Regions from separate parts of the Exiguobacterium sp. s11 genome, predicted to be linked through region 2. Evidence: riboswitches for the same ligand, from Rfam matches in the RefSeq annotation. Region 2 holds a riboswitch; each other region holds the start of a gene.
The links. Region 2 has a riboswitch for S-adenosylmethionine ahead of msrA (peptide-methionine (S)-S-oxide reductase MsrA). Riboswitches for the same ligand answer to the same signal wherever they lie in the genome.

Region 1: it holds a riboswitch for S-adenosylmethionine, as region 2 does, so the genes downstream of both, KNQ12_RS13495 (amino acid permease) here and msrA (peptide-methionine (S)-S-oxide reductase MsrA) in region 2, are expected to answer to the same signal.
Region 3: it holds a riboswitch for S-adenosylmethionine, as region 2 does, so the genes downstream of both, KNQ12_RS12660 (Na+/H+ antiporter NhaC family protein) here and msrA (peptide-methionine (S)-S-oxide reductase MsrA) in region 2, are expected to answer to the same signal.
Region 4: it holds a riboswitch for S-adenosylmethionine, as region 2 does, so the genes downstream of both, KNQ12_RS13365 (LLM class flavin-dependent oxidoreductase) here and msrA (peptide-methionine (S)-S-oxide reductase MsrA) in region 2, are expected to answer to the same signal.

What each region holds. Positions count from the first base shown of each region.
Region 1 covers NZ_JACSNF010000004.1:180,778-188,640, reverse strand. The annotation lists gene KNQ12_RS13515 (GntP family permease) at 1-554, opposite strand, end outside; gene gntK (gluconokinase) at 579-2,120, opposite strand; gene KNQ12_RS13505 (GntR family transcriptional regulator) at 2,113-2,829, opposite strand; gene KNQ12_RS13500 (ketopantoate reductase family protein) at 3,012-3,929, shown strand; SAM riboswitch class I at 3,966-4,067, shown strand; gene KNQ12_RS13495 (amino acid permease) at 4,145-5,548, shown strand; gene mmuM (homocysteine S-methyltransferase) at 5,523-6,458, shown strand; gene KNQ12_RS13485 (MarR family winged helix-turn-helix transcriptional regulator) at 6,527-6,949, opposite strand; gene KNQ12_RS13480 (CBS domain-containing protein) at 7,132-7,587, shown strand; gene KNQ12_RS13475 (MFS transporter) at 7,614-7,863, shown strand, end outside.
Region 2 covers NZ_JACSNF010000003.1:33,446-41,308, forward strand. The annotation lists gene KNQ12_RS11185 (SH3 domain-containing C40 family peptidase) at 1-1,954, shown strand, start outside; gene KNQ12_RS11190 (putative quinol monooxygenase) at 2,013-2,306, opposite strand; gene KNQ12_RS11195 (M20 metallopeptidase family protein) at 2,384-3,562, shown strand; SAM riboswitch class I at 3,625-3,728, shown strand; gene msrA (peptide-methionine (S)-S-oxide reductase MsrA) at 3,824-4,354, shown strand; gene KNQ12_RS11205 (winged helix-turn-helix domain-containing protein) at 4,586-5,185, shown strand; gene KNQ12_RS11210 (MFS transporter) at 5,200-6,420, shown strand; gene KNQ12_RS11215 (DMT family transporter) at 6,474-6,956, opposite strand; gene KNQ12_RS11220 (Crp/Fnr family transcriptional regulator) at 6,969-7,637, opposite strand; gene KNQ12_RS11225 (DMT family transporter) at 7,653-7,863, opposite strand, start outside.
Region 3 covers NZ_JACSNF010000004.1:10,647-18,509, reverse strand. The annotation lists gene KNQ12_RS12670 (aldo/keto reductase) at 61-873, opposite strand; gene KNQ12_RS12665 (hypothetical protein) at 1,031-1,234, shown strand; gene KNQ12_RS12660 (Na+/H+ antiporter NhaC family protein) at 1,278-2,588, opposite strand; SAM riboswitch class I at 2,669-2,773, opposite strand; gene KNQ12_RS12655 (metal ABC transporter solute-binding protein, Zn/Mn family) at 2,843-3,856, opposite strand; gene KNQ12_RS12650 (alpha/beta hydrolase) at 4,027-5,016, shown strand; gene KNQ12_RS12645 (histidine phosphatase family protein) at 5,034-5,624, shown strand; gene KNQ12_RS12640 (YwpF family protein) at 5,621-6,112, opposite strand; gene KNQ12_RS12635 (hypothetical protein) at 6,255-6,581, shown strand; gene KNQ12_RS12630 (nicotinate phosphoribosyltransferase) at 6,632-7,863, opposite strand, start outside.
Region 4 covers NZ_JACSNF010000004.1:157,113-164,975, reverse strand. The annotation lists gene KNQ12_RS13400 (FAD-dependent oxidoreductase) at 1-1,161, opposite strand, end outside; gene KNQ12_RS13395 (nitroreductase family protein) at 1,238-1,873, opposite strand; gene KNQ12_RS13390 (nitroreductase family protein) at 1,924-2,559, opposite strand; gene KNQ12_RS13385 (MarR family winged helix-turn-helix transcriptional regulator) at 2,561-3,016, opposite strand; gene KNQ12_RS13380 (YczE/YyaS/YitT family protein) at 3,171-3,836, opposite strand; gene KNQ12_RS13375 (DUF817 domain-containing protein) at 3,990-4,775, shown strand; gene KNQ12_RS13370 (DUF975 family protein) at 4,969-5,607, shown strand; SAM riboswitch class I at 5,717-5,819, shown strand; gene KNQ12_RS13365 (LLM class flavin-dependent oxidoreductase) at 5,894-6,952, shown strand; gene KNQ12_RS13360 (ATP-grasp domain-containing protein) at 6,949-7,863, shown strand, end outside.

The sequences.
Region 1 (7,863 bases), on a different contig from region 2:
GTCGGAACAGCAACGATGAAACCATACAATAAGACTTCCCCGATATTGGCTTTATATTCCCCAGCGATGACGGTCGGACCCGGGTGAGGTGGTAAGAAGCCGTGCGTGACGGATAGGGCAGCGACCATCGGGATTCCGAGATATAAAATTGAGACACGAAGCTGACGTGAAATCGCAAAGACGATTGGAATCAACAGGACGAGTCCGACTTCGAAGAAGAGGGCGATCCCGATGATGAATGAAGCGACGACGACTGCCCACTGGATGTTCTTTTCCCCGAATCGGGCGACAAGCGTCATGGCGATTCGCTGCGCCCCCCCGGCGTCAGCGATCAGCTTTCCGAGCATGGCACCAAGACCAAAGATCAATGCGAGGTGACCAAGCGTTCCTCCGATACCAGCTTCGATCGTTTTGACGATCTGATCGAGCGGCATGCCGAGTAGTAGTGCAACGCCAAAGGAAACGATGATGAGTGAGACGAACGTATTTAATTTCAACCCCATGATGAGAACGAGCAACGCGACGATCCCAATTCCTACGATGACTAAAGGCATGATGACTTCCCCCAAAAGATTAAGTTAGTTTTCTTCTTGAATCAAGCTCCGTTGATACGTAGCGATTCGTTTATGATCCTCAGACAATGTTCGAGCCAAGCTAATGAAAATCGGTAAGAGCTGACGATATTCATGCATCGCTTCTTCATTTGGTACATGACGATGCGTTTCCCCGATCATCTCGGAGACGACTTCGAACGAATCGACTTCCCCCGTCGCATACAGTCCGAGAATACAAGCACCGAGACATGAACTTTCAAAGCTTTCCGGAATGACGACTTCCGATTCAAAGATGTCCGCCATCATTTGGCGCCAGACTTCAGACCGAGCAAACCCACCCGTTGCCTGAATCCGTGTCACGGGACCGTCCATGCACTCAATCAGAGCAAGGAAGACGGTATAGAGATTGTAGATGACGCCTTCTAGTGCCGCCCGGATCATATGCTCTTTTTTGTGCGAAAGTGTCAAACCGAAGAACGAACCGCTGACATCCGGATTCCAGAGCGGCGCTCGTTCACCGGACAAGTAAGGATGGAACAATAACCCGTCGGATCCAGGACGGACGCGTTCGGCAATCTTCGTCAAAACAGCGTACGGATCGATGCCAAGGCGTTTTGCTGTCTCGACTTCGGCTGACGCGAGTTCGTCTCGGATCCACCGTAAGACCATTCCACCATTATTAACGGGTCCGCCGATGACCCAGTGGTCCTCGGTCAGCGCGTAACAGAACGTTCTTCCCTTTTCATCGGTCTGCGGACGATCAATGATCGTTCGGATGGCACCGCTCGTTCCAATCGTGATCGCAATTTCCCCTTTGCGAATCGCGTTGACACCTAAGTTAGAAAGAACACCGTCACTGGCACCGACTAGGAACGGCGTATCGACGGAGAGTCCCATTTGTCGTGCGTAATCAGTATTTAGTCCGGTACATGACGTCGTCGTCGGTACGGGTTCCGATAAGTAGCTTGCATCGATTCCCGCGACATGTAACGCGCCCGTATCCCAGCCTAATTCATGAATGTTGAAGAGACCGGTCGCTGAAGCGAGAGAGTGGTCGATGACATATCTGCCGAACAGTCTTTGGAACACGAATTCCTTGATCCCGATATATTTTTTCGTTTGAGCATGGAGCTCCGGACGATCTTCGACGAGCCAACTGATTTTGCTGAGCGGTGACATCGGATGGATCGGTGTTCCGGTCCGGTGATAGATCGATAGACCATATTGTTCCTTGATCTTGTTCGACCATGCTTCACTCCGACTGTCTGCCCATGTGATGCAGGCAGTCAATGGTTGATGTTGTGCGTCCATCGCGATCAAGCTGTGCATAGCACTACTGAACGCGACGAACTTCGGTGGCATGCTCGGATGACGTTTCGTGATCAAACGGATCGATTCGAGAACCGCATCGAAAATTTCTTCTGGATCCTGCTCCGCTGTCGACCGGTTCGGTGTATGAAGCGGGTAACCGACGTTCGTTTGTCCGATGACCTCTCCTTTTGTCGTAAAGAGGACCGCTTTCGTACTCGTCGTTCCGATATCAACGCCTAACATGTATTCAGTCATGTGAATCGACTCCTTTCGACATCATTTGTTGCGTTTTCCAGAGATCTTCGACTTCCTGGACGTCATCAAAGTTCTGATGCAAGGAAGCGACCATCCGTTCACGATCCCCTGTCTCGATTGCTTCGATGTACAAGGCGTGGTTCGCGAGGATGCGTTCGAAGTCTTCGATGTCTTCTTCGAATCGTACCCGCATCGATAGGAGGATGAAACTTTCCATGACCGGTTTAAGATTTTGCCAAATCATGCTGACATATCCATGATCAATCGAGCGGATGATCGTTTCGTGAAACAGAACGTCCTGGAAGGAAAATTCATCGGCATCCTTGTATTTGATGGCAACTTTCATCATTTCGAGAATTTTACTGAGTTCACGGACGAGTTCTGCCCGTTCGATTTTGACGAGTCGTTCGAAGACGAACGTTTCAATGAGTAGCCGGACATCATAGATTTCCTGAATGTCGCGCTCAGACAAACCGACGACGACCGCTCCCATTCGTTCGAGACGAATCAATTGTTCGGATGCAAGGACCTTTAACGCATCACGGACGGGCGAGCGACTGACTGAAAAATCAGAGGCTAATTTGTTTTCGGATAAAATGGTACCGCTTTCAATCTTTCCTGAAATGATGCGCATCCGTAGCTCGTGTGCGACACGATCTCCAGCGGAAGCTTTTGCTAACCACTTCAAGGGGTATAACAGTTCTGACATGGAATCACCTGATTTCTAAAGTGAGTATACTTGTATACAAGTTAGTATAAACGTTTTTTTCTAAAATGCAAACGCTTAACTTACATTTTAGTGATTCAAGCAGGAATGAGGAAAATGGTTTCCGATATGTTAGGGTGAAGGAGTAAGTAACGAATCGATTAGTTAAAAAGGAGGTAATGCATATGCATGTTTTAGTCGTAGGTGCCGGAGCAGTTGGAGGTTATTTCGGGGGACGTCTTGCTGAGCAAGGGGAACAGGTGACATTCCTTGTTCGTCCGAAGCGCTATGAACAATTACAAAAGACAGGGTTACAGATCACTAGTCCTCATGGTGATGTTATGATCACGCCTCAGTTAGTGACACGAGACATGCGACTGAATCACACATTTGATGTCGTCTTACTTTCGACGAAAGCCTATCACTTGGATGATGTCCTACAGGATCTTGCGCCATTTGTTTCGAGCGAGACGTACATCATTCCTTTGTTGAACGGCATGCAGCATATACGACGGTTAACAGAAGTCTTCGGAGAAGATCGAGTACTGGGCGGACTTTGCTTCATTGAATCGACGCTTGATGCAGAAGGGCGTATTGTACAGACAAGCCCGTCGCATCGGCTATTGTTTGGTTCACGAACCGGTAAACCAACAGCGCGTTTAGAGGAGATTGCAACACGTTTTGCGAAAGCGAAGGCACCGATGGCGTACTCGATGCATATCATGGATGACATGTGGCAAAAGTACCTCTTCATTTCGACATTTGCGGGCGTGACGACACTATTTCGCTCTGCCATCGGTCCAATTCGCAAGGACCCAATTGGTCATCAGATGATTCAAGACGTCATGAAGGAAGCGAAGCGAGCGATGGAAGAACAAGGCGCAGTCTTTAATGACGATGTAGAAGCGGTCTTGCTGAAGCAGATGCATGCAATGGAAGACACGATGAAATCATCGATGTTACGGGACATGGAAAAGGGTCAGCCCGTCGAAGTGAAACATTTCTTTAGTACTTTGCTCGAAACACGCTCTTCACGTCATCTTCAACTGATTGAATCTAATTTATGGATCTATCAAAAAAATCGGGAAATGCCTGTTGACTGAATTATCTGCATTCTGATATGGTTAGGAACAATTACATACTTATCCAGAGAGGTGGAGGGACTGGCCCTATGAAACCTCAGCAACAGGTCGAAAGATACTGTGCTAATTCCTGCGGGTGCTGCACCCGATCGATAAGATTTCCGAATTGTCGACCGACGCATCCGTGAGGATGCGTTTTTTGTTTGAAATAGGTGGAATGAGGAGGGAATGGATTCATGAAAACGAGCGGAGCATTTCGACGCAAGATGGAATCACGTCATCTGATCATGCTGTCGTTAGGTGGTGTCATTGGAACCGGATTATTTTTAAGTACAGGTTATACGTTGGAACAAGCAGGACGTGTCGGAACGATTTTATCGTATTTGATTGGGGCCGTCGTCGTTTACTTAGTCATGTTAAGTCTCGGTGAACTCGCCGTGCACATGCCGGAAACCGGATCATTCCATAAGTACGCAACGAAGTACATCGGACCCGGCACCGGTTATACAGTGGCCTGGCTCTACTGGCTGACATGGACGGTCGCCCTTGGTTCAGAATTCACGGCAGCAGGCATTTTAATGCAACGTTGGTTCCCGTCGATTCCTGTATGGGTGTTCAGCGCATTGTTCGCTGCGATGATCCTTGGTATCAACGTCTTGAAGGTTCGCGTGTTCGCTGAAGTCGAGTTTTGGTTTTCCGCCATTAAGGTCGTGACAATCATTGCTTTCATTTTACTCGGTGCGGGAGCGATCGTCGGCTTTATTCCACTGCAAGATGGTAGCCCGGCTCCATTCTTTTCTTCGTTAACCGAAGGCGGGTTGTTTCCAAATGGCGCTTTCGTCATCTTCATGACGATGCTTGCCGTGAACTTTGCTTACTCGGGAACGGAACTAATCGGTGTCGCGGCGGGTGAAGCAGTCGATCCGAAACGGACGATTCCGCTTGCGATCCGAACGACGATTTTGCGACTCGTCCTCTTCTTCGTCGGTACGATCATCGTATTAGCCGTCTTATTGCCAACGGATGGGAAAGGTGTACTCGAAAGTCCGTTCGTCGCCGTGTTCGAACGAATCGGAATTCCCTACGCAGCAGACGTGATGAACTTCGTCATTTTGACAGCGATCTTGTCGGCAACGAATTCTGGACTTTACGCCGCCTCTCGGATGCTCTGGTCGCTTGCGAACGAACGCATGATTCCACGCTTCTTCGCCCAGGTGACGCCAAGTGGGGTTCCACTTCGAGCCGTATTATTCAGCATGCTTGGCGGAGGACTTGCCTTGCTGTCTAGCATCTATGCAGCAGGGAGTGTCTATATCGCGCTCGTCTCGATTTCCGGTCTTGCTGTCGTCGTCGTTTGGATGAGTATCAGTGTGGCCCAGTATCGCTTCCGGAAGCAATTTCTTCGTGAAGGGCATACGGTCGACGAATCGGTCTATCGCACACCACTCTTTCCATTCGTACCGATCGCCGCTTTCGTCGTTTGTTTGATTTCTCTGATTGGTATCGGATTTGATCCGACACAACGAATTGCCTTGTACTGTGGTATTCCATTCATCGTGATCTGTTATGTCGTTCATGCGTTCACGAATTCTTTTCAGAAACGGAGTGTTGAAGATGTACCGAATCAAAAATCCAGTTGATCAACGATTACAGGAAGTTCCCTTTCTCATTTTAGATGGTGCCCTTGCAACCGAACTTGAACAGAAGGGATTCGATCTGAACGACCCGCTTTGGTCAGCACGTCTCTTGATCGAAGCACCGGAACAGATCGAGCGTGTCCATCGTGATTACTTTGAAGTAGGTGCTGATGTCGCCATCACTTCAAGCTATCAAGCAAGTATCGAAGGCTTCAAGCAACGTCATATCACGACAGAGGAAGCACAGGCGCTGATTCGACAAACGGTCACCTTGGCGCAAAGCGCACGCACGCGTATCGGGAAGAGTGACGCATTGATCGCGGGATCAGTGGGTCCTTATGGTGCCTACTTAGCAGATGGTTCTGAGTATCGCGGTCATTATGGGGTGTCAGTGGATGTGCTAGAAGCCTTCCACAGGCCACGGATCGAAGCGTTGATTGAAGCGGGGGCTGATCTGCTAGCATTCGAGACGATTCCGTCGCTCGAGGAAGCTGTCGTGTTGTTCCGGATTCTCGAAACGTATCCGGAAGTGTCCGCTTGGCTGACGTTTTCGCTTCAAGATGCGACGCACATTAGTGAAGGAACGGCACTTGCGACGTGCATCGAGACAATTGGGCAACATCCACAGCTCGCAGCAATCGGTGCAAATTGTTTTCCGGCATCTTACGCGACCGACTTTATCCGTCACCTCAAGGCGTTGACGGATGTGCCAATCATCGTCTATCCAAACTCCGGTGAGGTCTATGATCCGGTCGCAAAAACGTGGTCAGGTACGAATCAGTGTACATCGTTCCAAACCGTCGCGAAGACATGGTATGAGGCAGGGGCACGATTGATCGGTGGTTGTTGCCGAACATCACCCGAACACATCGCACAAATTCGTTCAGTTTGTCAGGTTACTCATACATCATGAATAATGACGAAAAAACGGAGGCGAAATCGATTGATTTCGCCTCCGTTCCTATAAATGGTGTAATTTCGTTAACGCTCGCGCAAGGCACGGTTGAATTGTTGCAACAGACGTCCAAAATCTTCAGCATCGTCCGATGGCCAATCCGTCAGGAGACGTTCGATGCTCGCGAGACGTGCTGTCCGGTAAATCGTGAGCTCTTCTTGTCCTTTATCCGTAATATGATAGAAGAAGGCACGACCATCTGTCGGATCTTTTACTTTTTCCACGAGTTGCTTTTGATCGAGCGCTGCAGCTTGGCGACTGACGGTCGAGACATCAAGCTGGAGTTCACGGGCAAGTGTTTTGACACCGACGTTGCCGGAATCCGCTAGTTGTCGCAGTAAGAGGTAGGAAGCACGATCCAAATTACGATTGTCTGCCGTCGCTGTCGTCAAGCGCCGGATCAGAATCGCTAACTCCAATTCAATGGTTTCGAGTGCTTGTTGAGACATCGGGTATCTCCCCTTTCAAAAAAGTCTCTCTGTCCCTCATGATTACCCAATGTGGATAAGCTGTCAATGCGAAAAGCAGGAGGCTTGACAGAGTTGTAGTTGTATTATACAATCATTTTTGTTCTTTTAATTGTATCATACAACTTTTTCATATGAGAAATGAACGACAAAGGAGAATTCAGATGAAAGCTTATGAGTCGATGAAACAAGAGGTCATCACAGTAAACGATACAGATCTGATTCGGACGGTCATCGAACGATTCATTCAATCTGGTATTAGCGGCGTACCTGTCATTAATGCTGAGCAAGAGGTAGTCGGGTATATCAGTGACGGAGATATCATGCGCGCGATCGGAAAACACAAGGACATCATCGTCGATACATTCTTATATGTAGATGTCATCAAAGGAGACGAAGAAGATTATGAAGATCGGATTCGTCATATTTTGAATCGACCTGTCATGGAACTGGCACGCCGGAAAGTCGTAACTGCGGACGCTGACACAGAAATGGAAGAGATTGCAGCAACGCTCGGCGCAAAACGGATTAAAAAGCTTCCGATTCTGAAAGCAGGACGTCTTGTTGGGATCATTAGTCGAGGCGACGTCATCCGCCATTCGTTTAAACAGTTCATGTAACACATTCAATAGAAAGAAGGGACACTATGGCACTTGCTGAAAAAACAACGACGCTTGAGCCGGAAACGGTATTAGCAGAAAGCAAACATGGATTATTCCATCAACCGGTTGCTGTCTGGGCAGTCTTTTTCGCCAGTATCACAGCATTCATGGGAATGGGGCTCGTCAATCCCGTCTTACCGACGATTGCCGAGAATTTAGAAGCATCAAAAAGTGAAGTAACGCTCTTATTTACAAGTTATAACGCCGTCATGGCATTCGCGATGTTGATTACAG
Region 2 (7,863 bases):
ACTTCCCGCTTATCAGCGAATCGATACATACGGCACCTTCGACACGTTCACGCGTCTGAAATGGAACGAGCAATACGTCTATGTATCGACGACACAACTCGAGCAACTTCCGAAATTGGTTGGGACGCGTTATGCCAAACGAGCGACTTCTCTTTTCGTTGAGCCGAAGACGACGAGCGCGAAGACTGCCGTCACTCAAAATCAATCATTCGAAACGTTCGGAACGACGGGTACTTTTACACGTGTGGCGACTAAGACCGGTTACGCCTTCGTATTGACGACTGATTTAGCTGATACGCAGGTCGTGAGCCATCCAGAAACAGGAGTGCGTTACGTCCAACAGCAGACGACGGTCTATGCCACTGCGACTACGAAAGGAGAAGTCGTACAATCGCTTCCTGTGAATACTTCTCTTCAGACGTACGGCGTCGAGGGTTCATTTACACGAATCAAACGAAACGACGAGTATGCCTATGTATTGACGGCACATCTCGGTACGTTGAAATACTATCCAAAGACCGCACGCCTCTATGTTCAGCGCGCTACACCGATCTATAGTGCACCGAATGCTTCCGGCTCCATAATCGATCAACAAAAAACAAATACTTTATTAACGATCTATGGTAAAAGTGGCGTCTACAGTCGAATTATTTTCCGCGGAGTCCATGCCTACGTTAAAACAGCTGATCTTGGTAGTGAAAAAGTATACGCCGCAACCGGAACACGGTACGCCAAACGCAACTTGTCCGTCTATACGTCTGCTTCAACGAAAAGTAAAATGATGTATTCTGTCAAACGAGCTGATAAACTAACGATTTACGGCACGAGCGGTAGTTACACACGATTAAAAAAAGGGACGGTCTATGGTTACGTCAAGACGAGTGATCTCGTCACGAAAAAGCCGGATCTGTATGACGTTACCGGTCAACGTTACGTGACAGAGGACGACGTCGTCATTCGGTCACAGGCAAAACTGTCGGGTAAAAAAATCGGTACGTTGAAAAAAGGAAAATCGATCACCATCTATGGAAAAAGCGGTTATTTTACACGTGTCAAATATAACAATATCTTTGGTTTCGTCGATTCGAGTCGGATCGGACTAAATAAACCAAAAGCAAAAGCGAAAAAAGGGACAACGTTTTATGTCCATCTGGACCAAACGCCACTCTTCTCTGCTGACGTCGCTTACAGTCGGCCAGCTGCCTATTTGAAAAAAGGGACAAAATTGATTGGTCTGAAATCAATTGATGATGATTTTTGGCAAGTTCGCTTAGCCAGCGGTCAAACGGGTTACGTCCTCAACCCTTATATCAGCACGAGCAAACCCGATATGAAACTGACACAAAAAGCAATCAATCGAACGAAAATCTATACCGTCAAACAGACGACATCCTTCTTTTCGAGTCCAACCAGTCCAAAAGGCAGCGGACTCGTTGAGCAAGGCAAACGTGTTTATCCGCGTCACCGGGTCGGAAACTTCTATGTCATCCAGTCAGGCTGGACACCCGTCTATCTTCCGGTCTCAGCTGTGACGATTACGTCCGATAAACGGGTCATTAAAAAGAATAACACGCGCGGTGAAAAGCTGATTCAAGCAGCCGTCCAACATATCGGTACACCTTACACATGGGGATCGCAAAATGCCGTGAACGGTGGCTTCGATTGTTCCGGTTTGATTCACTACGCGACAAATAAGGCTGGAAAATACGGTGGTCGGACGAACGTTCGCGGCTACTGGTACGGTGCTTTCTTTACGAATCGCCGGACGAGTATCTCGAGTGGTAAACGCTCAGATATCGTCTTCTTCCAGAACACCTACACGGATGGTCCATCGCATATCGGAATCATGCTCGATAGCGAACACTTCATCCATGCGGGCGGTTCACAGCTCCAAATCAACTCGATTTATGAACCGCGTTGGCAAGAGCATTTCCTCGGATTTAAATCGATGTAAGACAAAAAAAGACGAAGCCGTCGAATTCGACGGCTTCGTCTCTTCTTATCGCAACACGTCAGAATGTCATCTCGACGTATTTCGTCACTTGTCGATCCATCAAGTACAACTCGATCTGTTCACGATAGGCTTTATAATGATCGGATGCGATATGCACTTCAAGTGCCTCTTCGTCCCGATACACTTCATACAGCATGAATTGATGCTCATCCTCGATCGATTGGTGCAAGGAATAACGTAAGCATCCTTCTTCTTTTTGTGAGTCATGATAGACCGTTTGTAGAATCGGGAAAACTTGATCCGCGAGTCCTGCTTTGATTGTAAGTACAGCGTTGACGACGATTTCTCCCATGTTTCATTATCCCCTTTCGTGATTACCTGTATCTGTACCCATTTTCACGAAAAAACACACGTCAAAGGAGCTTGAAGATGCAAACTCAACTTTTTGAAGCACTCGAACAATTCGAACCGACGATGATCGCGTTACGGCGTGATTTCCATCGACATCCGGAACTCTCTTTTCAGGAAGTCCGCACACCAGAACGAATTGCAAACTTTTACGCGGAACGGGGCATCCCTCACGAAACAGCCGTCGGAGGTCGTGGTGTCGTCGCGACGATCGAAGGCAAACACCCTGGCCCAACGATTGCGGTCCGTGCAGATTTTGATGCTTTACCACTTCAAGAAGAGACAACACTTGCTTTCCGGTCAATCCATCCCGGTGTCATGCATGCCTGTGGACACGATGGGCATACGGCGATGGTGATGGCTCTTGCTGCTACGCTCTATCCGTTACGGGATCAATTGCAAGGAACGATTCGAATCATTCATCAGCATGGAGAAGAGGTCTTTCCTGGCGGAGCCATCCAAATGATCGAAGCCGGCGTTCTCGAAGGCGTCGATGCGATTTTCGCGACACATCTCGAAAATGATTTACCGGTTGGTACGATTGGGTTTCGGGAAGGACATACATTATGTGCGATCGACGAATTCGAAATCATCGTTCATGGTCAAGGTGGGCATGCCCAGGCACCGCACAAAACAAAAGATGCGCTCGTCGCTGGGGCACAACTCATCTGCAACTTACAACACCTTGTCAGTCGACGGGTCGATCCGTTCGAACCCGCTGTTCTTGCAATCGGATCCTTCCACGCAGGAACGGCGCCGAACATCGTCATGGGTGAAGCACGCATCGTCGGGGAGATCCGGACGTTCAATGAGACATTGCGGCATCAGCTCCGACAAGAAGTCGACCTTGTCGCCAAAACGACGTGTGCCGGCATCGGTGCTACTTATTCGATTGACTTCACGACGGGTTACCCGGCGCTTTGGAATCATCCGGACGAGACAAAACTTGTTCAGGAAGCCGCTTCTTTCTTACCGGAAGCATCTGTCCGGTCACTCACACCGATGATGGCGGCGGACGACTTCGCACATTATCTAACACACGTCCCGGGAAGTTACTTCTTTACCGGCTCCGGATATACGGACGGTCGCATCAATCATCCACAGCATCATCCGCAATACGAAATCAACGAACAGGCGTTATTGGTTGGTGCGAAAACACTCGGAGCGACGGTTTTACGTGCCTTGAAACCTAAGGATTGACTTTATTTCTATGTGAATGGTATCATCACAACAATGATAACGAATGACATCAACTTCATATACCCTTATCAAGAGTGGACCGAGAGATCTGGATCGATGACGTCCCAGCAACCTGCGTATAGCAAGGTGCTACGACCAGCAAAGCGAAAGCTTTGGTTGATAAAAAGCGGCGACTCCTTTTGCAACCAAGCGAAGGAGTCGTTTTCGTTTTTCTCGCTGTCAGACATACAATGGGAGTTTCCCACGGAGAGGAAGAGACGGATGGAAAAAGCAACATTTGCAGGTGGATGTTTTTGGTGCATGGTGACACCATTTGAAGAATTACCAGGAATCGAGGGAATCGTATCAGGTTACATGGGCGGTCACGTCGACAATCCGACGTATGAGCAAGTCAAAACAGGAACGACGGGACATCTCGAAGTCGTCCAAATCACGTTTGATCCGAGCCTATTCCCGTACGAGCGTCTGCTCGAACTCTACTGGCCACAAACGGATCCGACGGATGCAGAAGGTCAATTCCAAGATCGTGGCACGCAGTACGCACCAGCGATCTTCTATCATACGGATGCGCAGCATGAAGCAGCAATCGCTTCCCGTGACGCCCTTGCTGCAAGCAATCGTTTCAAACAACCCATCGTGACGCGGATCGATGCCGCTTCTGAATTTTATCCGGCGGAAGAGTACCATCAAGACTTCCATAAGAAAAATCCAGAACACTATAAAAAAGATCGTGCTGTCTCTGGTCGCGATGCTTTCATCGAGCAGGAATGGAAAGATACGATGACGGTCTAATCACCTCGAACCACATACAGTAGCTGAGACTGATTTCAAACATCTCGTTCTTCCCCTACTTTCCAGTAGAAAGTGGAGGATGACCGAGATGTCACTGGAGTCAGTCTTTTTGTATGTAAACAAATGATGTATTCTTTACCAACACCCTCACACAAATTTGTAACCGTTTACAAATGAAGTCTTTTGTTTTACGGTTAATAAAAATTAACCGGTTAAAAAGGAGATGATTGCATGGAACAAAAAGCGATTCACATATTAGAGAGCTATGAACAGTTAAAAGTGATCAGTGATCCGTTACGAACAAAAATCCTCATGTTTCTCGTCGAAAAACCACACACGGTACATCAGTTAGCCCACTTGCTGACGTTATCCCGCGCAAAGATCCTCTATCATGTACGAGAACTTGAAAAGCATGACTTGATTCGCCTCGTCCGGACGGAAGAACAGGGCGGCAATCTATTGAAATACTATCAAGCGATTGCTCGAGGCTACATTCCTGCCGATCATCTACTGAACTTCGTCGAGACGAACGAAGCGACCCGGCAGTCGTATCTTGAGGTATTGGACCGAGCAAAGACACGCGTCCTCACCGCTCCAACTACTGCTTTTTCTCCTGTGTCTTCAAACGTTGAAGACTGGATGAGCTTATCGCTTCAAAAGGAACTGACGATGTCTGAAGCCAATTTTCGGCAATTTTCTACCAAATATCGTGCTCTATTGGACGAGTTCACACGGTCCCCTTCACTAGACGAAGAAGATAAAAAACACTTCTATATCATGACGACTGCCTTTGCAATTGATGAACCACTATTTGAGAATGACGACGTCTAAACCGGAGGTGCCATATGCTGCCTGTTGAAATGGATACGCAACAATCGCTGTTTAAAAATCGATCTTTTTTATTTTTATGGGGGTCCGGTATGTGCTCTGCCCTCTCCCTATCAACCTATCTGTTTGTTGAACAATGGTATGTCATCCATACGCTAAACCAGGCGTCATATCTCGGATTCGTCCTCATGGCCACCTTGTTACCCCGTATTTTTCTCATGTTGTTCGGTGGCGTCTTATCCGATCGCTATAAACGTTCGACGATCATGCGCATCTCGAGCGCTTTACGGATCAGTTTCATTCTCTGTCTTCTCGTATTACTTCATGCCGATCAGCTTACATTGCTGACGATTTTAGGATTTGCCTTTCTATTCGGTAGTGTGGATGCATTCTTTTCGCCGGCGAATGCTTCCTTACTGCCTACACTCGTTCCGAAAGAACAACTCACTAAAGCCAATTCTCTGATTCAAACATCTAATCAAATCGCCCTTTTTTCAGGTCCGATTCTTGGTGGGGTCATCCTCAGCTATTCTTCTTACTCGCACGTTTTTCTCGTAATTTTCGGAACACTCTGTCTGACGCTCCTTTTCACGTATGGTATTCGTGAATCTAAGATCAAGCGAGCACGTCAGCATTCAGCTCTCTTTGAACTAAAAGAAGGGCTACATTACGTCTTTCACCTTCAGCAACTCAAGCAGACACTTTTTCTTGTCATCTGTGTCAATTTCTTTTTCTTTGGACCACTCTTACTCGGAATCCCCTTACTCGTTCATGATGTGCTCCAAGGAGATGCGATGGATTTAAGTTATATGCAAGGGGCTTATCAAATGGGAATGCTCGGAGGGGCGCTCTGGAGTGGTTTTACGCAGAAGAAAGCAAATGGGCTTAACTCATCGGTCCGATTGATTGGCGCCTTAGGTTTGCTTTTCTTCCTGCTTAGTCAAGTCCAGCAGATTTTGTTGTACCTGATCATCCTGTTATCACTTGGTGTCCTTTCTTCGATCATCAATATTCGCTTCATTACGTTCATCCAGTCTCAGTGTGCGGAAAAGACGATGGGACGTGTCATGAGTGTCGTGAATGCCGCGTCAAATGGTCTCGTTCCATTATCTTACGCGCTCCTTTCGTTTCTACTGTCGTTTCACGTTTCGATCACGACAATCATGTTGTACTGTGGTCTTCTCATTATTGTTCTCTCGCTTTACTTCAGAAGACGCATGATCCAGGTCGAAAACTAGTCAAAAAAAGACAGTGGATTGGAATGCCACCGTCCTCGTTCTGTATTCGGTTATTACGAAACACGTTCTAGTTGATCCTTTGCCTGTTGTTCCGGTGCCACGACTTGATACCGTTTCAAGACGAAGATGCCACACACCATGACAGCGAGACCGATGAGCTGACCAAACGATAAGTCGATTTGCGGCAAACCGAACCAACCGAACGTATCAACGGCGAGGGCAAAGCTTAACTGCGAAATCAGAACGACAGAGATCGCGACGGACGGACCAAGTAACTGAATCCCACGCATGACACAAAAAACGACGCCGACACCGACAAGTCCACCAAACCAATAGAGTGGCGATACGTTTTGAATCTGTCCGATTGTTCCACCACGAAACAGAACATACGTGACACTTGCTCCGATGAAACCGACGAAGAAGACCAGCGTCGTCGTCGCCCAAGCGCCAAACGCGTCACTCATCCGAGCATTCAATACCGTCTGTAAACTGATTAACATCCCTGCCAACACGGCACACACGATGCCTATTATCATGTTCGTTCCTCCCTACTCATAGCTGTTGCCGTTCGCCTTCTCGCGAATCCCCTCCAGATCGACGATGATGATTTTCCCGCGTCGTCGAACGAGAGTCTCCTCTTCACACAATTTCGTGATGATCCGATTGAGATGGCGATAACTCGTTCCAAGCCAGTCGGCGACGTCATGTAAGTTCGACGTCCGCATCTCCTGATAAAATAAACTGTCACTGGCTTCAGAAGCGATCGATAACAAATACCCTGCAAATCGCTCTTCAACTGTATACAACACATGGTGCGACGCTGATTTCGAGTCGGCATACCACTTCGCTGTGATCGTGCGTAATAAGAATTGCAGAAAGACGTTCGTTGTATTGTGCTCGCGTAAAATCGCATACGGCACGCTCAACACATCGACATCGGTCACCGCCTCAACTGTATTCAACACTTCTCGTTCATTGATGAACTCGGCGTCACCAATCACTGTCAGTGGTGTTTTGAATCGTAAAATCCGTTGTTTCCCTTCTGACGAGGCAGCAGATATCTTGACCTTGCCTGCGACGATGAAGTACATCCGGTCGATTGTCGCACCGGTCGTACAGAGGAGTTCTCCTTTTCGGAAGGTTTCTTCACGCAACCAAGCGCGCGTCTCTTCCGTCAAAATCGTATCCAGTCCATATTGTTGGATGACGGTTTCCATGTTCGTTCCCTCCCTTTAGGCAAGTGAGAAAATCGCAACTCCTACAAGCATGAGACCCACACCAACCCATTGACCACGATTTCCTTGTTTTTTTAAGACACCGAACCATCCCTTTAAATCAATCACAAACGCACATAAAATCTGTGCGACGAGTAATAAACACATCGCCCATGTCATCCCGAGTTTTTGGATTGCTGTCAGTTCCGTTACGACGACTAGCACGCCA
Region 3 (7,863 bases), on a different contig from region 2:
GTTCAGATGAATCAAGACAACTTCATATGGAAGACGTTCTCTTTTACGTGAATCGTCAGATTAAAAATCGATTTCGTCCGGATCCGGTCCGAGGCGGACATCCGTTGCGATACGGTCAATTTTCTCAAGATCATCGGCATCGAGTTGGAAATCAAAGACGTCGAAGTTTTCCGCAATGCGTTCTGGTGTAACGGATTTTGGAAGAGCGACGATGCCGTTGTCGAGATGCCAACGTAAGACGACTTGTGAAGGTGTCTTGCCGTGCTTCTCTGCGATTTCCTTGAAATCGTTAATTTCGAGGAATTTCCCTTGCATGAGTGGGCTCCATGCTTCGACTTGGATGTTGTGATCTTGCAAGTATTCATGCAGTTCATGTTGTGGTAATTGTGGATGCAACTCGACTTGGTTGATCATTGGTGCCATCAAGCCCTCTTCTGCCAATGTATCGAGGTGATGTTCTTTGAAGTTCGAGACACCGATCGCTTTGATCTTGCCTGCTTCATACAGTTCAACCATTGCTTTCCACGCTTCGATATAGCCTTCGACCGGCCAGTGGATGAGATAAAGGTCAAGATAATCTGTTTCGAGACGTTCGAGCGATTCTGCGAATGCTTCCTTCGTCCGACCGGCACGAATATCATCGTTCCAGACTTTTGACGTTAAGAAGAGATCCTCACGTTTCACGCCGCTTTCCTTGATTCCTTTTGCGACACCGCGCTCGTTTTTGTAGACAGCAGCCGTATCGATATGACGATAACCGACACGTAATGCTTCAGCGACAGCAGCAGGTGCTTCTGTCTCTTCATCTACTTGCCAGACACCGAATCCGATTTGGGGAATCGTAATACCGTTTGAAAGTTTTGCGTATTGCATGTGTTACTCCTCCTCATAAAACGTAGTTTAGATTTGCTCGTTTAGTTTAGCATGAACGAACGAAGACGTCCGTTTCCATGCTCATGGAGGAATGAAATAAGGTAAAATAGAAAAGAATCATGAGATTTAATCGTGTGTTAAAAGAGGGGGAGAAAAGATGGCTCAAAAGAATAAAAAGCTATCCAAATGTACTTGGCTTAGCATTGGCGCCTTGTTAGTAACGCAGGCAGTGGGTCTGTTTCTTAGTGCGCGAAAGTCAGGACGTAATCCATGGGTTTGGGGAGGTGCTGGACTCGTTCAATTCCCGCTTCCGGCAATCGCTTACTTAATCTTAGAACGACAAGCGAAGCAGAAAAAATAATAAAACAGGTTCAATCGTCGACGCGATTGGACCTGTTTTATGGTTACGAAGAAATTCTTTCTTGCTTCGTCGCTGTCTTCTTCATACGTGGCAATCCAAAGAAGATGGCAATCGATCCACAGACGAAGAGCAGGAACGGATAGAACAGATACGGAATCAGTTCCGGTGAAGCCGTTTTCGTCAATTCTGCTGCAATCAAGAGTTGCGCGCCATACGGAATGATGCCTTGGATACCACAAGAGAAGATATCGAGAATACTCGCTGATTTCTTACGATCAATCTCGTACGTATCAGCGATTTCAGCCGCCAGTGGTCCAGCGACGAGAATCGAGATCGTATTGTTCGCCGTTGCGAGATTCGTCGCACTGACGAGTGCTGCCATACTGAATTCGGCACCGCGACGCTGAGAAATCTTGCGCGTCAACGTCTCTTTCAAGTAGACGATTCCACCGTTGAACGTGATCAAGCTGACGAGACCACCCATGAGGAGTGTCAAGATGGAAATCTCCGCCATGCCCATCATTCCTTTTGACATCGAGAGGACGAAACCGCTTAAGCCGAAGCTACCGTCAATCATACCGATGATACCAGTGAGCAATGTACCACCGACGAGGACAAGGATGACGTTGACACCAAATAGCGCAAGGACGATGACAGCGAGATATGGAATCAGCTTGTAGAACTCGAATGCTTTGGCCGTTACCGCATCGCCAGAGCCAGAAACGAACGCAAGTAAGATGATCGTCAAGATAGCAGCTGGGAGAACGATCATGAAGTTCGTCCGGAACTTATCGCGCATGTTCGTTTTTTGGGTACGGACGGCAGCGATCGTTGTATCCGAGATGAACGACAGGTTATCGCCGAACATCGAACCACCAACGACTGACGCTGCTGCGATCGCAACGTTGATGCCTGTCGCTTCATGAATACCGAAGGCGATCGGCGCGAGTGCAGCAATCGTTCCAGTCGATGTTCCCATTGCCATCGAGATGAAGGCAGCGATGATAAACAGACCACTCATCAGTAATGACGGAGGTAGGAACGTCAAAGCAGCATTGACGGTTGCATCGATGGCACCGATTGCTTCTGCCGTTCCAGAAAACGTACCGGCTAATAAGAAGATGAAGACCATGATCATGATATCGGGATTTCCGGCACCCGTTGCGATTCGTTCGACCGTTTGATTGATGGATCCTTTCGTTGTGATTGCAGCAAAGATCAAAGCGATCAATGCGGCGATAAGGATCGGAAATTCGTAAAAGTCGTCATAGAAGATTCCGGCTCCGATGAAGAGGACCAGGAATACGACGAGGGGAAGCAGTGCCCATTTGTTAGGCGTGATCGTTTCATTCATTGTTGACACCTCGTTTCTCAAAGATACAAAAAAGACCCCTTCGCAAGAAAGAAGGAGGTCTTTATGAAATAAAGACGCTCTTCTTATCTCTCAAGCTTTCGCTTGCTGGATTTGGCACAGTACGAATCAAATCGTCCGCTGCCGAAACATCATTGGGCCAGTCCCTCCGTTTCTCGCGATAAAAAGAAGTCATTCAATTGTTGTAAAACACGTTTCTTACCGTACCGCATTGAGTAACGCGTGTCAACTGTACTTTACTGAAGTGCTTGTTTTAACGTCTGGACGTTTTCTTCCATCAATTTAAAATAAGAGCTGTTTTGCTGTGCTTTCGTGACGGACTCTAGATTATGAATCGTCACGGATTCAGCTCCGATTTCTTTTTGGATGACACGTGCGACCTTCGGTGAGACCGTCTCTTCGAACGCGACGTATTTCAAATCATGCATCCGTGCTTCTTTCACTAAAGCAGCCAGTTGCTTTTGTGACGGTTCATCGGAAGGAGAAATTCCCGCGATCGGCAGTTGCGTGAAACCATATCGTTCTGCGAGGTAACCGTAAGCGGCATGCGTAACGAGAAGTTCTTTTTTCGATCCATCAGCGACGGCTTGTTTGAATTCTTTATCTAGTGCGTCAGCTTGCTGATCGAACGCTTTTAAGTTTTTCTCGAATGTCGCTTTGTCTTTTGGTACTTCTTTTGATAGAGCGACTGTGATGGAACGTGCCATTGCTTTTGCATTGGTAGGATCGAGCCAGACGTGTGGATCGTATTTTCCGTGGTCATGGCCTTCTTCTTCATGCGCAGGTTCATCCGTTGCGTGATCATCGTGCCCTTCTTCTTCGTGGGCATGTTCGTCTTCACTATGCCCCTCTTCTTCATGTGCATGGAGTGTAGCATCAGATTCCAGTAAGTTGACGTCCTTACTCGTCTCGACGAAGCGGACGTCCGTGCCGTTTAGACTCTCCTGAATTTTTTTCGAATATGGCTCGAGCGTCGTGCCCGTTAAGAGGAACAAGTCACCCTTAGCAATTTCAGTGAGTTGTTTTGACGTCGGCTCGTAAGAGTGAGGATCTGCTCCAGGTGGGACGATCATCTTGACGTCGACTTGATCACCACCGATTTCGCGGGCAATAGCAGCTGTTGCGAACGTTGATGCATAGACTTCTGTCTGGGTTTTATCTGAAGTCGATGAATCGGTATTCGAACCGCAAGCGGCGAGGACACTTGCACTCGCGAAGGCGATTGTTAAAGCAGGAATAATTTTTTTCATTATATGATACCTCCATTATTAAAACGTAACAATTCCGATTTGGACTTTCTCACTATAGCGGAACGCTGGTGAAGCGTCAAGTAGGAATACCGAGACGTTCGACATCTTTTAAAACGGGGTAGAAGGATAATAAAGTGAAGAAACTAGCACGTCTTTTTGGAGGTGATCAAGTGAAACGTGAAACTGCATGGCTAATGGGGGGAGCTGCATTATTGACGACGGCAGCAGCGGGAGCGAGTATCTGGAACAATTATGGTGCACTACTTCGATGGACCGAACCCGCCTTGCCACTCACAGAAAAACAACTTGCACCGCGGACGCTCACCTACAAACAGGTGGGAGACCGCATCTTACAACTCGATCTCTATTATCCACCAGGAGAAGGACCGTTTCCAGTTGCCATCTATGCACACGGTGGTGCATTCGTTCGTGGAGAGCGCGATGACATGTTCTGCTTTAGTCCAATCGTTGATCGACTACTTGAACTCAGAGTTGCCGTCTGTAGTATTGAGTATCGTTTGTTCGAAGAGGGCAGTTATTTTCCGGATAACCTCGAAGATGTACGGGATGCGTTATGTTTTTTGAATAAGGAAGCAGAGGGTCTTCGCATTCTAAGAGGACGGATGATGGTATGGGGAGATTCAGCCGGAGCCTCACTCATGCTGACGACGGCACTTGCCCCATCTGCTTTCGTTGGTGAGCGCGATGAGCGGCACATGCCATTGATCAGTGGTGTGATCGCTTTATATCCACCGACGAACTTTTTGCTGTTTAATTTCATTCAGACTTGGATTGCCCATATTAAGTTCTACAAGGGGGGACGAGAAGAATGGCGCAAGCTGATGACGCACGTCTCACCCGTCACACATTTATCGTCGGATGCTCCGCCAATCATGCTCTTGCACGGTAAAAAAGATCCGATTGTTCCGTTTTCTCAAGCCTTGCATTTCGTTGAGAAGGGAGCGGATGTCGGAGCCGATGTTCGTTTGTTTTCCTTTCCGAATGGTACGCACTCACTTGCTAGTTTCGCTCAGACGGAAAATCCGTTAAAGATCGAACGATTGCTTGAACGAATTGAACATTTCACCTGTCAGGTACTACTGTTGCCACCTCGACAACTTCCGAATGGAAAACATGATACAATCAGTCATATTTCTTAAGTGAGGGAGACAGAGACATGACTGAAATTTGTTTAGTGCGGCATGGTCAGACGGATTGGAACTTAAACGAACGGATTCAAGGAAGAGAAGATATCCCGTTGAATGCAACAGGAAGAAGACAAGCGGAACTCAGCGCCGCTTATCTATCGAATGAAAAGTGGGATGTCTTATTAGCAAGTCCCTTGTCGCGTGCCGTTGAGACGGCGGAAATCATCGGTCGTGCTGTTGGCTTAACGATTACAGCGACAGACGAGCGACTTGTCGAACGCGAATTCGGAGCCGCTTCCGGTGAACCAGTCGCAGCGATTTACGAGGCTGTTCAAGCGAACGATACGACACTTGTGCCGGGTCTTGAAACGGAACAAGCCATCCAGGATCGCGTGTTCGAGGCGCTACAGGAAGTGACACGCACGTATGAAGGGAAACGAATTCTAATCGTTTGTCACTCGCATACGATCAAGGCAGCATTATCGTCGATTGATGCGACATTCAGTTACCGGACACCTTTGAAAAACGCGTGTGCGAATTATATCTATCATACGGATCACTATACGATTGATCGCATCAACGTAGCAGACCACATCACGGACGAGGTCGAAAAACCTTAAGAGACGGGTGTGTTCGGATGCTCTGTCAAATATTGTTTGAACGTTTCTTTAGCGATACTTGTGATATGGGCACCACGTTTTGAACGACGATCCTTATACTCTTGAACGAGTTCTTCGCCAGCGAATCCATCTTCGACGACTTCGCGTAAGATCGATTCAGATAAATCATTTTTCATCATGACCATCTTACCCGTGAAGACATATGAGACGTTTTCGCTTAAGACAGTCCGTTCAAGAGGCGTGACGATCATCGCGGCAGGGTCATTATCAGGTCGTGAGATCGTGATTTCAATCAAAGCACGTAAATGTTTTGTGAACAATTCATCGACGATCGGCTGATCCGTTGGAGGAACGACGATTTCTGCAACCCACTGTGCCGTCTGTTCGGTACTGACCGTCAATCCGTCCTGAATGGCGACGGGAATCGTCGTATCACGTCCTGACTCATCCATTAAAATGCGTAATGTGCATAACTTAAAGGTTTTCATGAAAAAATGCCCTCCCTTGATCGCTTACGATTTTCCTACAGTATACCGTGAGGAATGTAAGACGGGAAACTTTTCCTGACGAAATTCGTATGAACTATGTTTAAATAAGACTAGATACTACTAAACAGGAGGATCGTTCATTATGCCGCAAGTACTCATTGGAATATTAGGAATCCTGGGTATCATTCTACTTGCCCACCATATCATCATGTATTGGCATGCTGAACCGACAGACCGCCCGACGCTTGCATATCGCATTGCGCTCCTGATTGCCTGTTTGCTACTCATTAGTGGAAGTGATCATTTAATCAGTATTTTCTACGCGGATTCCTTAGCTGAATTCGGTCAACGCATCACGTATATCGTCTTCATCGGAGGTGCACTTGGCTTCGCATGGTACTTTCGTAAGAAGATGGAACAAGCGCCAACAGAAATGACACCTGTCGGAAACGAAGCAGGATTAACATGAGAAAAAGCGCCGTTCATCCTGAGGGAGGAAGAACGGCGCTTTTTGGCGTCTTATTTTAACCCACTTGCCAGTCGGGTATCCCGAATCATGTCGAGTTTGAGCTTCCAGAGACGATCGCTGAATGTGACAGCATAGATCTCTGGCAAACGTAGCCGTTTGTACTCTTCCCACAGACGACCGATCTGTGTTTCGTGGAAGTGGCGACTTTCTTCGATCGTTGGGACCGTATAGACCAGTTCTCCATCTTTGAAGATTGGTTCAAGTAACCGCTCGACCTTGAACTGTTCAATGCGATTTCGGAACGATGGGTCCCGAACGTCGATGAGATCGACAGCTTCAAGTGTCGACGGATTTTCGTCCATCAACGTCACGTAATCGCCTTTGAACTTATCCGTCACCGGATCGATGATGCGATAGACTTCCTTGATATGGGGCGTCGTCGTCTTGGCTTTTGACGAGGATACTTTAATGACGGGTACGAGCTCGCCATCTACTTCACGTGCGACCAGTTTATAAACCATCCCAAGAGCCGGTTGCTCGTAAGCCGTGATGCCGCGTGTTCCGACGAGGAACGTATTGGCTTGGGCACCTTGGATGCGCAAGTCCTGGATGACGTATTCGTCGAGGTCCCCTGATAAGACGATGTCGACTTCCGGGAAGCCAGCTTCGTCAAGCATGTTACGGGCACGTTTTGACAGGTAGGATAAGTCGCCAGAATCGATCCGGATGCCGCGCAGTTTATGCCCTTTGGCTTGGAGTTCCTTCGCAACCGTGATCGCATTCGGAAGACCACTCTTGAGCGTATCGTACGTATCGACAAGTAATGTCGCCTGATCCGGATAATGAGAAGCGAATGTCCGGAATGCCGTCAATTCGTCATCGTGGAATTGAATGTCGGCATGTTCCATCGTTCCACCACACGGAATGCCGAAGTCGCGTCCTGCTGAAGCAAGACTTGTGACGTCAAAACCAGCCAGGTATGAAGCACGCGTACCGAAGTAAGCGGCATCGATGCCTTGCGCGCGACGGGCACCAGCTTCGAGGAACTTCGCACGGGGAGCCGATTGACGAATACGTGCGTATTTCGTCGCGATGAGCGATTCGTGGTTCGCGATGTTCAGAATCGCGGTCTGTAAGAGTTTTGCTTCAAAGATGCGTGCCTCGATCCGAATCAGTGGTTCGTTCGGGAAGACGATCTCGCCTTCTTTGACACTTGAAATCGAGCCATTGAACTTGAACTGACGCAGTTCATCCTTGAACTCATCCGGGAAGCCAATCATCT
Region 4 (7,863 bases), on a different contig from region 2:
CGGTGCGTAAAACTTACCATCTAATCCGTAAAGCAACGTATCTCCCGGAAGTTCCACTTCAAGGAGTTGTTCAAGGCGCTCTAAAAACCCTTCTAAGACGAGCAGGTCTTCTGCAGGCACTTCTGCATGCAAATTACCGGGGGACGCGGTTAGGGAAGGGACAATGGTGTTACGACTCAATTGATCGTGTGCCGTCGCTCGCGATGCTCGGAAATCACTGAGTCGCTGAACGAGAATGCGATCACCACCTTGGTTGATTCCGCCAATGATGCGCGTGGCATACGCATTCGCTTTCGCTAGTGTTAAAAAATACCGCGGGAGAAATAGCGTGAAGTTCAGATTTGTCGAGCCGTCTGCTGTCTCGTGGACGTTTTGACCGTCCGGCATGACGAGTCCTTCTTGATATTTGCGGATGATCCGTCCGCGCGGATTCATGCAATAGGTGACGGCTTGACCGTAAGGCGAGTCGTAACCGAGCTTCGTCTCGAACGTCTCCTGTAACAAAGTCCGAAATAGTACCTCATCCGTCTCAATTCGCACCCCGAGATCGAGTCGGGTCCGCTGTGGGGTGATACCAAGCGTCGCTAACTGGTGCAACATAAAGTCTGCACCAGAACGACCCGTCGCGAACACGATCCGTTGACTGACGAAGGTCTCGTCCGCTGTTTTGATCGTAAACGACTTCGACTTCGTGATCTGCTCGATTGTCGTTTCGAATCGGGCATCGAGACGCGGTAATAAGGCGTCCTCAAACGCCGTGAAGACAGCAGCTGTCCGTACTGTGCCTAAATGACGGACGGTCGTCTCGACCGAATGTAGATCGGCGCGACGAGCACGAGACGCTACAGTAGGGGAATGCGTGGAATAGGTCTCAACTGTACCTCCACCATATGTACATAAGAGATCATCGACTTCTTCGAACAGTCGTCGTGTCGTCTCTTCACCGATTTTTGAGACGAGTTCCCCGCCGAATCCCGTCGCATAATTGAACTTTCCTTCTGATTTGCCAAGCCCTGCGAATCCAAGATACGCATCTTCTGCTGTTCGTTCGCGAATCGGTTTTCCGGCATCGAGCAGTAGGACGCGTTGTCCATCTTCAACGAGCTGATGGGCGAGGAAAATTCCTGCCACACCGGCTCCGATAATCGTCACATCATACATCACAGACGCCTCCTTTTCTTTGAGTATACAAAAAAGCCGGATTCCTGTGAAAGGAATCCGGACTAGGTGAGATCGCTTATTTCCACTCTGCGATGTCAGCGATTGGTAGACGAACTGATGGGTATCCTGCGTCGACTGCTTTACCGATTGAAAGCAGCATGACTGGAAGATAACGTTCTTTTTCAAGACCGAATGCTTCTGCGATTTGGTCTTTTTCATAACCACCGATTGGGTTTGTGTCATAACCGTGTGCACGAGCGACGAGCATCAATTGCATCGAAACGAGACCTGAGTCGATCAAGATGCTGTCACGTAATGTTTCAACGTCTTCTGGACGGTAGAAACCTTTGATGGCTGGTACTTGGCGATCGCGTACTTCTTGTGGCATGAGACCTTTTTCAACAGCCATATCGTAGATTGTCTCGATGCTATCGACCGCGTTCATGTCACCGAAGACAGCGATGACAGCAGAAGATGTCTCGACTTGGACTTGGTTGAATTTCGCGAGTGGTGCGAGTGTTGCTTTTCCTTCTTCGCTATCGATAACGAGGAAACGCCATGGTTGCATGTTGACAGAAGAAGGTGCAAGTGTTGCTTCTTCAAGGATTTGTGTCATTTCTTCTTTTGAAATTTTTACGTTCGTGTCGTAGTTACGAATCGAGCGACGTCCTTTAACGATTTCCATGAAGTCCGTTGTTGTTTGAGTAGTCATAATTGTTCAATCTCCCTTGTGTGTTTTTTCTTTTTTATAGTGTGAAAAACTTATTTCCAGTCTGCGATGTCGTTGATTGGTAGGCGAACCGATGGGTATCCTGCGTCAACCGCTTTACCAATCGATAGCAACATGACCGGTACATAACGCTCTTTTTCAAGACCGAATGCTTCCGCGATTTGATCTTTCTCGTAACCGCCGATTGGGTTCGTATCATATCCGTGCGCACGAGCGACGAGCATCAATTGCATCGAAACGAGACCTGAGTCGATCAAGATGCTATCTTTCAAATCGTTTGCTGAGATACTGCTGTACATACCTTGGATCGCAGGTACTTGGCGATCGCGTACTTCTTGTGGCATGAGTCCTTTTGCGACAGCTGTATCGTAGATGTTCTCGAGTTGATCGACTGCGTTCATGTCACCGAAGACAGCGATGACAGCAGAAGATGTCTCGACTTGGACTTGGTTGAATTTTGCGAGTGGTGCAAGTGTTGCTTTTCCTTCTTCGCTATCGATGACGAGGAAACGCCATGGTTGCATGTTGACGGAAGAAGGTGCGAGTGTTGCTTCTTCAAGGATTTGTGTCATTTCTTCTTTTGAGATCTTCACGTCTGTATCGTAGTTACGGATCGAACGGCGTCCTTTGACGATTTCCATGAAGTCTGTTTGAGTTTGCGTTGCCATATTAAATCGACTCCTCTTTTGGTTTAGGTAATGCGTCAGCGTTTGCTTCGATGCGCTGAATCATCTCAGCTAACGTCCGTTGTTCTTCAGCAGAGAATCCTTCGAGTAGATCCTCGAGAAACTCATCTTTTTGTTCGCGTAATCGTGCGATGCGCGTCGCCCCTTGTTCCGTTAAGGAAACAAGAATCACCCGATTGTCAGCGGCTGAACGCTCGCGAGCAATCATCCCGGTCGATTCCAGGTGCTTGAGATGACGGGTCACTGCCGCATGATCGACATTGACGCGTTTTTGTAACTCTTTTTGGCTAATCGTTTGATCGACTTGTAGTTGAGCGAGTAGATCCATTCGAGTCTGACTGAAACCATCCGTACAGAGATCGAATTTTTGAGCAATCGTCTTATTGACAGAAACGAGTGCATAGATCAACCGTCCTTTTTCAGTGCAGGAGATACTCAATCCATCACATCCTTCTCTTCGTTCGAAGAAACCTTTGACGTATCAAAGATTGATATGTAAACGAATATAACGTGTTTAATTTGATGACGCAACTTATTTGCTTTTAACATAAAAAGAGATATCATTCACGCGGAATGATATCGAGTCAGGCGACTTAGCTAATTTGGCGTTTAGACGCTGGAATTCCTTTTGCATCGATCGCTGCAATGATCCGACGGAAATAGAACAACCAAAATTGTAGGAATGGTCCGATTAAGAAAATCGAGAGGATCGTACCGAAGAAAACAGGTCCCCCAAGCAACCAACCGATGCCGCATGCCGTGACTTCCATGATCGTCCGCATCAGACGAATCGACGTTCCGAAGCGCTCTGCAAGTGTCAGCGTCAACCCATCACGTGGACCAGCCCCGTATCCGACAGCGACATACAGACCAGCGCCCATCCCAATGATGAAGATACCGAAAATCAGCCAGAGCGTATTCAACCAGATCGATTCAAAAGAGGGTAAGAGATGAGAACCAAGCACAAGATTCATGAAGACACCAACGAAAATCGCGTTGACGAGCGTTCCGATTTGCGGTGTGACGCGGTCTAATGCGTACTTAACGAAAACGAGTAATAGACCAACAAGTAAGATGATCGTTCCGACGGATAGTGGCGTCTTCTTTTGGAGACCAAGATGTAATACATCCCACGTCGAGACACCGAGTTCAGCCGTGATCATCATCGATGAGCCGAGAGCGAGTAAAAATAAACCGAGTAGGAAGAGTCCCCACTTTAACGTAGCGCGTAATAACCAGGAAGCACGATGACGCGTCATGTCTAACACCTCATTTCTTAAAAATAATTGATTCGTTAACTGTATCATGAGGAAAGTAGAAGAAGAAAGACGAAATTTTCCGTTTTTTCCATCTTAAGAAGGAGGGGAAGGTCGAAAGAGAAACGTATACTGAAGAAAAAAGGAGATGACAGGATGAAAGCGATCCGGCACCTGATTCGTTTTACATACATAGAAGCCGTCTGTTGCGTCTTTCCCGTGATGATTTTCGCAGCGCTTGCTCTTTCACGTTATCTTCCTACTGAAACGGTTGCTCGATATGATCTCTTGTTGCTATGGTGTATTCTCGTCCAAATCGTCTTACTCGTCACACGTTATGAAACGATGGAGGAATTCAAACTGATCTTATTGTTTCACGTCATCGGTCTAGCACTTGAACTGTTCAAAGTGAACGTTGGGTCTTGGAGTTATCCGGAACAGGCTCTAACGAAAGTGGCTGGTGTTCCCTTGTATGCAGGATTCATGTATGCAAGTGTCGCAAGTTATGTCTGTCAAGCGTTCCGAAGATTTCATTTACGCTTCACAGCATTTCCACCGCCTTGGCTTGCGATCAGCGTAGGCAGTCTCGTCTATCTCAACTTCTTCACCCACCATTGGATCTTCGATGCACGCTGGCTATTGATGGTCCTCGTCGTCCTTGTCTTCTATAAGTCATGGGTTCATTTTACGATCGAGCAGACGATCTACCGGATGCCGCTCGTCCTATCCTTTTTACTGATTGCCTTTTTCATTTGGATCGCGGAGAACATCGTGACGTTCTTTAAAGGCTGGGTCTATCCGCATCAGGAAGGAGGCTGGGCAGTCGTTGATCTTGGAAAATTGTCTTCTTGGTTCCTGCTTGTGATCATCACGGTTTTGATCGTCATCGTCGCGAAATACAAGCGTCAGGATCCGGCTGTGGAGATATATCAGCGTACATAGACGAAAAACATGACATTTCGTTTGCGATGAAGCGCTTCGATGTTCAACGTTCGTTCTAACATGTGGACGACAACTTGAGCGTGCTTGGCTCAACCAGCAACGAGACGGGAAATTATTGAAAAAAGAGTGAAACATTAGAAATTTTAAGCCGTAGAGTAAGGTGAGAACTTATTTTTCAAGGAGGACCTTACTCATGTCATCTCAATTAAAGAAAGCAGCGAAGGAGTCGCTCAGCGGTCGTTGGGGATTTGCAGTCCTAGCTTTTCTGCTGTTTAGTATTATTCAGGGTGTTCCTAATTTATTTGGATCGGATATCGATGAGCCGTCTAGTAGTATAGATCTCGTTGTATCATTGGTGTCGATTTTATTGATTCCAGTAGGAGTCGGTTGGACATGGATTGCCATGTCGATTGCTCGTGGCGAAGAAACGAAAGTGACGGATTTGTTTGAGCCATATGGTATGTTCCTGAAAGTGGTGGGGCTGGCCATTGTTCAGTTCATCTTTATCGCGCTCTGGACGTTACTCTTAATCATCCCTGGTATCATCAAGTCATTCTCTTACTTGTTGACGTTCTACATCCTTCGAGATGAACCATCGATCGGTATCCTCGAGGCCATCACGCGTTCACGCCAACTCATGGATGGTCACAAGATGGAAGCATTCTTACTCTTCCTATCATTCATTGGTTGGGCATTACTTGTAATCGTTACACTTGGTCTTGCTGTCTTATGGGTTGGACCATACTTCAGCGTCACGCTTGCCAAATTCTATGATCGTGTTCGTGGTGAACAAGCACCAGAGCCAACATCAGATTTCGTCGCACCATATTAATCCGGAATCCCGACACTACGTCGGGATTTTTCTTTGAAATAAATCCGATAGGAAAAGACGGTTTAATGGTTGCTTTAGTTCAATGAATTCTGTACGATGAATGCAACACATCTTATCTAGAGAAGTCGAGGGACTGGCCCGAAGACACTTCAGCAACCCCGCTATGGCGGAAGGTGCTACTTCCAGGAAGGAATACCTTCTGAAGATAAGAGCGGACAGGACAAGATACCGTCGCTCTTTTCGAACTTCGAAAAGAGCGTTTTTTTATGATAAGGGGGACGATGGAGTGGAGTATGGTTTTTGGTTACCGATTTTTGGGGGATGGTTACGTAACGTCGAGGATGAACAGATGCCAGCAACATTCGATTATGCGAAACAAGTCGCACAAACAGCTGAACGCATCGGCTTCTCGACGACGTTGATTGCGGAATTGAACTTGAACGATATCAAAGGCATCAAGGAACCGAGTCTTGAGGCATGGACAACGGCAGCGGCGATTGCTGCAACAACAGAACGCCTTGAGATCATGACAGCGGTTCGTCCCGGGTTCCATAATCCAGCGACGACGGCGAAGATGGCGGCAAACATCGATCAGTTGAGTGGAGGGCGATTTACGCTCAATGTCGTCTCAGCCTGGTGGGCAGAAGAAGCAAAACAATACAACGGTATTTTTACTGCACATGATGAGCGCTATGCCCGGACGGAAGAGTTCGTCACGGTCATGAAAGGACTATGGGCAGATGCGTCACCGTACAGCTTCTTCGGTCATCACTACACGATCGAACAGGCAGAACTCCATCCGAAACCCATCCAGCGTCCGGGGATTAAGCTCTACGCTGGTGGAGAGAGTGAAGCCGGAAAACGGACGATCGTCGAACATTGTGATGCCTACGTCATGCATGGAGGCACTGTTGAAGAAGTAGCTCATAAAATCAATGATATGAAAGTACGCCGGGAAGCGACGGGACACGCACCGCTTGAGAGCTTCGGTCTTGCTGCCTACATCATTTGTCGGGATACGGAAGAAGAAGCGCTTCTTGAGTGGCAACGCATCACGGACGTTAAGGAAGACAGCGCCGGTTATGCCGGTTATCAAGATTTCATCAGTAAATCGCAACTCGAACAACAGGTCGAACGAAACGATTATTCCGTCTCGAACCGTGGTCTACGTCCGAATTTAATCGGAACACCAGAACAAATCGCTGAACGGATTCTAGCATTCGAAGCTGTTGGTGTCACGTTACTCTTATTACAATTCTCACCACAACTCGAAGAAATGGAACGTTTTGCTCGTGACGTAATGCCACTGGTCGAAGCGAAACGAAAGGTAGGTCAACAATCATGACAAAAATTCATATTCTCCACGAAAATCAAGAATGGACGGACCATCTCATCAAACGTCTCGAAGAACTCGAGTTACCGTATGAAGAGTGGCACTTGAATGAAGGGATCGTTCCGCTGGACGAACTGCCGCCAGAAGGCGTCTTTTACAGCCGGATGAGTGCCTCTTCGCATACGCGGGGGCATCGTTACGCGCCGGAATTGACGGAAGGGGTCCTCGCTTGGTTAGAAGAGCATGACCGGACCGTCTTTAACGGAACGCGTGCGCTTCGTCTTGAAGTCAGCAAAGTCAATCAATACACGGCGTTGCGGAAGGCTGGGATTCGTGTACCGAAGACGACGGCTGCCGTCGGACGCGATCAAATCGTACAAGCAGCAAAAGAAATCGGTGTTTCGTCATTCATCACGAAACACAACCGTGCCGGAAAAGGTCTCGGCGTCCAGCTGTTCCACTCGATTGAAGCACTTGAAGCTTATCTCGACGGTCCGACATTCGACGAACCAGTCGATGGCATCACGTTGATTCAAGAGTATATTCAAGCACCAGAACCGTACATCACACGTTGTGAGTTCGTAGGTGGAAAGTTCGTCTACGCGGTTCGAGTCGATACATCAGAAGGTTTTGAGCTTTGCCCAGCGGATGCATGTGTAATCGACGACTTGTTCTGCCCAGTTGGTGAAGAAGCGCCACAAACGCCGATGAAGTTCCAAATCGTTGAAGGCTTCGATGACCCGATCATCCAAAAGTATGAAGCATTCCTCCAAGCGAACCAAATCGCGGTCGCAGGCATCGAGTTCATTAAGGATGCGTCAGGTACGATCTATACGTATGACGTCAATACGAATACGAACTATAATTCGGATGCCGAGGCAGCTGCAGGACGCTACGGCATGCTCGAACTAGCGAAGTTCCTC